One region of the Rahnella sp. BIGb0603 genome, then DNA from elsewhere that is predicted to be linked to it. Evidence: predicted binding sites of a transcription regulator. Region 1 holds the regulator's gene; each other region holds the start of a gene.
The links. The regulator LexA, encoded in region 1, represses DNA repair genes until DNA is damaged. The targets are predictions, from matches to a motif close to TNCTGTATGTACATACAGNA.
Positions count from the first base shown of each region.

Region 1 (2,276 bases):
TGAAAACATGGCTTGGCAGCAGGGTTCCGTCGATTTCCAGCGGAATAAGAGGGTCGGGCAGATTCTCGGCCAGACATTGCGCACGCAACGTCAGCAAGTCTGCTTTGGAGTTATAAGGCAATACGTACAAAATCGGGCGCGTCGGGTCTAAATGCAACTCGGTAACCGGATCTGAAGGTATGACCTTGCTCTTTACCAGCAATGAGAGTGGTAAATTCAATAATGTGTAATAAAGTCTACGCCAACCTGACATAAAAACGTGAAGCCTCTTGTTAGCAATTTCGCCGCAAGGATACCAGAAAGCTCAGATGAGATCTGTGGTGATGCGATACCATATAACAGCTAAAATGCTGCAAACACTCTAAGGATCAGTACCCGAAATGGCGAACCAAGTCACCGGATTTACCCGAATTTATAAAGCAGCCGGATATTCCTGGAAAGGATTGAAAGCCGCATGGCAAAATGAAGCGGCTTTTCGCCAGGAAGCCAGCGTCGCTATCCCGCTAATTTTGTTATCTTTCTGGCTGGATGTCAGCAGTATAGAACGTATCCTGCTGATTGGCTCCGTCGTGCTGGTGTGTGTGACTGAACTGCTTAACAGCGCCATCGAATCCGCGATTGACCGCATCGGGCCTGAGTTTCACGTCCTGTCTGGACGTGCGAAAGATATTGGCTCCGCCGCCGTACTTCTGACCATCATATTGGCGATTTTTGTCTGGGTCAGCATCTTTTGGCCGCGATGGTTCTGATCTGGAACCTGTATTCCAGGAATTATCGTTATGCCCTGTTTTTATTCAATCTTAGGTTTTCATTGCCCGTTTAGCTGTATATACTCACAGCAAGACTGTATAAACAACCAGGGGGCGGAATGAAAGCTTTAACGACCAGACAACAAGAGGTCTACGACCTTATTCGCGATCATATCTCCACCACCGGTATGCCACCGACCCGCGCAGAGATTGCATCCCGTCTGGGGTTCCGTTCCCCGAACGCGGCGGAAGAACACCTGAAAGCGCTGGCGCGTAAAGGCGTTATCGAGATCGTTTCCGGTGCTTCGCGCGGTATTCGTCTGCTGATGGAAGAAGAAGAAGGTTTACCGCTGATTGGCCGCGTTGCCGCCGGTGAACCGCTGCTGGCTCAGCAGCACATCGAAGGACATTACCAGGTCGATCCGGCCATGTTTAAACCGAGTGCGGATTTCCTGCTGCGCGTCAGCGGGATGTCGATGCGTGATATCGGTATTCTGGATGGTGACCTGCTGGCAGTACACAAAACGCAGGACGTCCGTAACGGGCAGGTTGTCGTTGCGCGTATTGATGATGAAGTCACGGTCAAACGCCTGAAGAAACAGGGCAGTGTTGTTCAGCTGTTGCCTGAAAACAGCGAATTCCAGCCGATTGTGGTCGATTTGCGTGAACAGAATTTCAGCATTGAAGGTCTGGCGGTTGGCGTTATCCGCAACGGCGACTGGATCTAATCTGCGCTTAAGTTCTACGTTGCAGGTGCATTGGCCGCCTCTGACGCGCCTGTAAATATCAGTATCTCATCGCCCCGTTTTGGGGCGATATTGTTTGAAGCTGCTAATAAACTTTCCCGATAAAATCCTTTTTCTCACGTGTTATCCGCTGCGTTGCCTGTTTAGAGCAAATGCCGGATTTGCACTCTCTGTGCTCTGAATTACCGACCTTTTTCAGTCAGACAGATTCCAATTCCACGTTATATCCTGCTTTGGATTAATCCTAATAGTGGTTTTTATCCCTGTTTTGGGAAGACGAATCCGCATTCTCTACTAAGCTTTGAAGTGTTAAGGACGGGCTGCCAGCAAACGTGCAGCTCCACAACCCAAGGTAACAGGAGATATTTATCATGAATAAGGACCAAGCCGACGGTAACTGGAAGCAGTTCAAAGGGAAAGTGAAAGAACAGTGGGGTAAGCTGACTGATGACGACCTGACAGTCGTTGAAGGTAAACGTGATCAGCTGGTAGGTAAGATTCAGGAGCGATATGGCTATCAGAAGGATCAGGCCGAGAAAGAGCTCAAGGATTGGGAATCGAAAAACAAATATCACTGGTAACACGCGACTCCCCCTCGCGTATCAGTGACGTATCCTGAGTTATTGCTGCTCCTACCCGGAACACTTTCAGGATACGGGTACAAGGATGTACCCAACCTTCTACATCTTCCTTCTACACCTTAAATTATCCGTTCAGCTGCGTTAAAACCCTTCCGCTTTACGCCTTTTAAATCACATAAAAAATACCTGATTTCTCAGCG
Region 1 is NZ_JANUEX010000007.1:32,692-34,967, forward strand. It holds gene plsB (glycerol-3-phosphate 1-O-acyltransferase PlsB) at 1-253, opposite strand, end outside; gene M2403_RS18260 (diacylglycerol kinase) at 381-749, shown strand; gene lexA (transcriptional repressor LexA) at 869-1,477, shown strand; gene M2403_RS18270 (CsbD family protein) at 1,867-2,076, shown strand; gene zur (zinc uptake transcriptional repressor Zur) at 2,271-2,276, opposite strand, start outside.

Region 2 (2,276 bases), on a different contig from region 1:
ACATCCCGCCGATTTGCGGAATGGTGACGTGGGATTCATCGACTATCAGCAAACCGTCGGCAGGCAGATAGTCAAACAGTGTCGGCGGCGGCTCGCCCGGCCCGCGCCCCGAAAGGTAGCGCGAATAGTTTTCGATACCCGAGCAATAACCCAGCTCATTCATCATTTCGAGATCAAACTGCGTACGCTGGCTGAGACGCTGTTCTTCGAGCAGTTTGTTGTTATCCAGCAACACCTTGCGGCGATCGGCCAGATCGACTTTGATCTCTTCCATCGCCTGCAAAATACGTTCACGCGGGGTGACGTAGTGCGTTTTCGGGTAAATGGTGAAACGCGGAACTTCGTGCTGCACCTGACCGGTCAGCGGATCGAAAAGGGAAAGCCGCTCGACTTCCTGATCGAAAAGCTCGATGCGCAGCGCCAGATCGTCCGATTCCGCCGGGAAGACGTCGATCACTTCGCCGCGGACGCGGAAAGTACTGCGCTGGAAAACCTGATCATTGCGGGCATATTGCAGCTCGGCCAGACGGCGCACGATCGCGCGCTGATCGATAATCATCCCTTTGGTCAGGTGGAGCATCATTTTCAGATACAAATCCGGGTCGCCCAGACCGTAGATCGCCGAAACGGATGCCACCACGATGACGTCGCGGCGCTCAAGCAGCGCTTTAGTCGCGGAAAGTCGCATCTGCTCGATGTGTTCGTTCACCGAGGAATCTTTTTCGATAAACGTGTCTGAACTCGGGACATACGCTTCTGGCTGATAATAATCGTAGTAAGAAACAAAATATTCGACGGCGTTCTCCGGGAAGAACTCTTTCATTTCGCCATATAGCTGGGCCGCGAGGGTTTTATTGGGCGCGAGAACCATCGTCGGCCGGTTCAGGTCAGCAATCACGTTCGCGACGGTGAAGGTTTTACCGGAACCGGTAACGCCGAGTAACGTCTGGTGCGCCAGACCGTTCTCCAGCCCTTCTTCCAGACGGCGTATTGCCTCAGGCTGATCGCCTGATGGCTTAAATTCGGAATGCAGTTTGAACTCTTTACTCATGACGGGCTACCTGGCTGAAATGAAAACGCATAAGGCCGTACGAAAGGCGCTCACGGAAAAACAGTATGAAAGACTCCGCGAATTTTGCCAGCCTTGATTTTACCGCCCTATAGTACTGTATATAAAACCAGCCTCCAATCGATAAAAATCACCGGTGATTTAACAGGTTGCTTCATCTGCACTTTTTTAGGTTATTACGAAAAAGAATTCTCACCATCAGGTGACAATTATCCCCAAAATTTTTCATCCGTTAACTTTCTGACCACAGGTTGACGAATTCTGACACAACTATGACGAACGAATTACGGGCATATTGCTTTTAACTAACTCACTGATTATTAACAACATCATCAAAAAGCTGCGAATACGGGCAAAGTGAGCACAACCCGCGCCCCGACTCGTCTGTAGCATCTTTTCTTACTCTCATGCACATGGTTATCCACAGGAATAGTGGATAACTCTCAGCACGCCCCGTGCTGCGGGAGTTGGCAAAAAGTGCACTTCGGACGCCGGAGGGGGGATCAGCATCTTTTTTAGTTATTTTTTCCCTTTTTTCAGACTTTATTTATGCCTATTTTGCCTAGATTTCTGGTCGGATGTTTCTTGCAAAATCCAAAAGTGCATCTCATCAGGATTTTTTTGCTTCTTACTCCCCTTACGTTTGCACCAAAATCAGAGAGAGCGGCACTGGCAAAGTGCAGTTGCCCTTTTCCCGCGTCTGACCGGTTCTGTTAAAACCTGAGCAACACTAATGAATAATCCTAAATCGCCGTGCGCCCCGCTGTTAACACCCCTGTAACTTCTCTTTTCCCCGGCACTTTTACAAACTTGGCCTGAGAGTTGCAGTGTCACTGTAGGAAGCGTTTCCTGTAGCCGGAACCGCTTTTTTCACCTGAAAGTGAAATCTGATGATTACCCTGTTTTTTGCTAAGCAAAGTCATTTTTAGTGCAAGGAAAAAGCGGTTAACCCCATTTATCACTGGTTAATGGCTGTTTATCTATAATTGATGCTGAGAGGTTGGCCGGTAATCAACGGGATTTAATTCTGTGTTACGGCGTTAACAGCGGAACATAAATGTCAGAAATGTGACAGTGGCGGTCAAAGCGAAGTTCAGCGGAATGCTCCGTGCGGGAGGGAGGTCTGATGTTAAGTGTAAAATCAGTTAATCAGTATTATGGGCAAAAACATATTCTGTGGGATATCAATCTCGAACTGTACCGCGGT
Region 2 is NZ_JANUEX010000001.1:687,626-689,901, forward strand. It holds gene uvrB (excinuclease ABC subunit UvrB) at 1-1,051, opposite strand, end outside; gene M2403_RS03255 (ABC transporter ATP-binding protein) at 2,196-2,276, shown strand, end outside.
Region 2: a site for LexA is predicted at 1,165-1,184, ahead of uvrB (excinuclease ABC subunit UvrB). Genes of this name have one in related genera too.

Region 3 (2,276 bases), on a different contig from region 1:
AGCGAACTGCGCTAACCCTTGTGCTCTGCTGCACGGCAGCGGAGCAAATTATCCATTAATGGCGAACGTGCCGTGCAAAAGAGACTTTGAATATGATCCTCAATGCGTTTGAATTAAGCGGCAAAGTCGCAATCGTGACCGGTTGTAACACCGGACTGGGCCAGGGTATGGCGCTGGGACTGGCACAAGCCGGTTGCGATATCGTAGGTATTAACGTTTCAGCGCCAACCGAAACGGCCGAAAAAATCACGGCAACCGGCCGCCGTTTCCTCGACCTTCGCGCTGACCTGAGTAGCATTACGGGCATTCCCAAACTCATCCAAAAAGCGGTCAGCGAGTTTGGTCATATCGATATTCTGGTAAACAACGCCGGTATCATTCGCCGGGAAGATGCTATCGAGTTCAGCGAGAAGAATTGGGACGACGTGATGAACGTGAACAGCAAAACACTGTTCTTCATGTCTCAGGCCGTGGCTAAGCAGTTCATTACGCAAGGTACTGGCGGTAAAATTATTAACATTGCGTCCATGCTTTCCTATCAGGGCGGCATTCGCGTTCCTTCTTATACGGCATCAAAAAGTGCCGTCATGGGCATCACCCGGCTGATGGCTAATGAATGGGCGAAGCACAATGTTAATGTTAACGCCATTGCACCGGGCTATATGGCGACCAACAATACTGAACAACTTCGTGCGGATGAAGATCGCAGCAAAGAAATTCTTGATCGCATCCCCGCCGGGCGCTGGGGCTTGCCGGAAGATGTCATGGGCCCCGTGGTATTTCTGGCGTCGAAAGCCTCGGATTACGTTAACGGCTATACCATTGCCGTTGATGGTGGATGGCTGGCGCGATAGCAACCCAATAAGTGACAATAAAAAGGCGTATTTTTATACGCCTTTTTCTTTTTTATCTTATCGTTGACAATTAGTTACAGGGTGTCTCTTCCAAGATTGTGACAGTTTCACTTATACTGGATAAAATAACAGTTATCCAGTTCGGACGCGTCATGACGGCGGAAGGCCACCTCATTTTTTCAATTGCCTGTGCAGTGTTTGCGAAAAAGGCACAGCTCTCTCCGGAACTGGCGCACGGTGACTGGTGGCATATTATTCCGGGGTCGCTGCTGACGTGCCTGCTGCCCGACATCGATCATCCCAAATCACTGATTGGCCAGCGCCTGAAATGGATTTCCGCTCCGATCGCGCGGGCATTCGGGCACCGTGGATTCACACACAGCTTGCTTGCCGTCGCGGGGGGTATTTTCCTGCTACGCACCCATTTCCCTCATGACTGGGTGATCCCCATCGATGCCTTTCATGCCATGATAATTGGTTATCTGAGCCATATTCTGGCCGATATGCTGACACCAGCCGGTGTTCCATTATTGTGGCCATGCCGCTGGCGTTTTCGCCTGCCGCTAATCAACAGTCAAAAAGGCAATCAGCTCGAACGTACGTTATGTCTGATGCTGGTCGGTCTGACGCTATTCTGGCCTGACTGGACGCCCATTATTGGTGCAATAAATCCGGATATTTTTAATCACATTCTGAAATTATTCATATGACAAGCATAAAATACCGCCATTTTGGTGATATTTGGTACGAATCAAACCTAAAAGTTATAAAGCATTCTTTTTGGATATAAATGTTCAGGTGCCAAACTGATATCCTGCTCACCATTGCTTTGGGATGGTGCAATCCCTGTTGGGAACACCCGTTTTAAATATCAAAACTATAAGTCTGGAGTTCGGTATGAATCTTCCGCTCGTTCTTAACGTAGTGGTTTTCGTTGTCCTCCTTTTGCTGCTGGCGCAAACCCGCCATAAGCAATGGAGTCTGGCAAAAAAAGTCTTACTTGGTCTGGCCATGGGTGTGGTGTTTGGCCTGGCTTTGCAGCTGATCTACGGTTCCGATGATCCGGTACTGAAAACCTCTATTACCTGGTTTAATATTGTCGGTAACGGCTACGTCCAGTTACTGCAAATGATAGTCATGCCGCTGGTTTTCGTCTCGATTCTGAGCGCGGTAGCGAAACTGCACAACGCGTCATCGCTGGGCAAAATCAGTTTCCTGACTATCGGTACCCTGTTGTTCACCACGCTGATTGCCTCGCTGGTAGGTATCTTTGTGACCGGTCTGTTTGGTCTGACCGCTGATGGGCTGGTTCAGGGGACGCAGGAAACCGCGCGTCTGACCGCTATCCAGTCCAACTACGTGGGCAAAGTGGCTGACCTGAGCGTGCCTCAGCTGATCCTTTCCTTTATTCCTAAGAACCCG
Region 3 is NZ_JANUEX010000001.1:434,259-436,534, forward strand. It holds gene kduI (5-dehydro-4-deoxy-D-glucuronate isomerase) at 1-15, shown strand, start outside; gene kduD (2-dehydro-3-deoxy-D-gluconate 5-dehydrogenase KduD) at 93-854, shown strand; gene M2403_RS02020 (metal-dependent hydrolase) at 1,007-1,564, shown strand; gene M2403_RS02025 (L-cystine transporter) at 1,752-2,276, shown strand, end outside.
Region 3: a site for LexA is predicted at 969-988, ahead of M2403_RS02020 (metal-dependent hydrolase). Genes of this name have one in related genera too.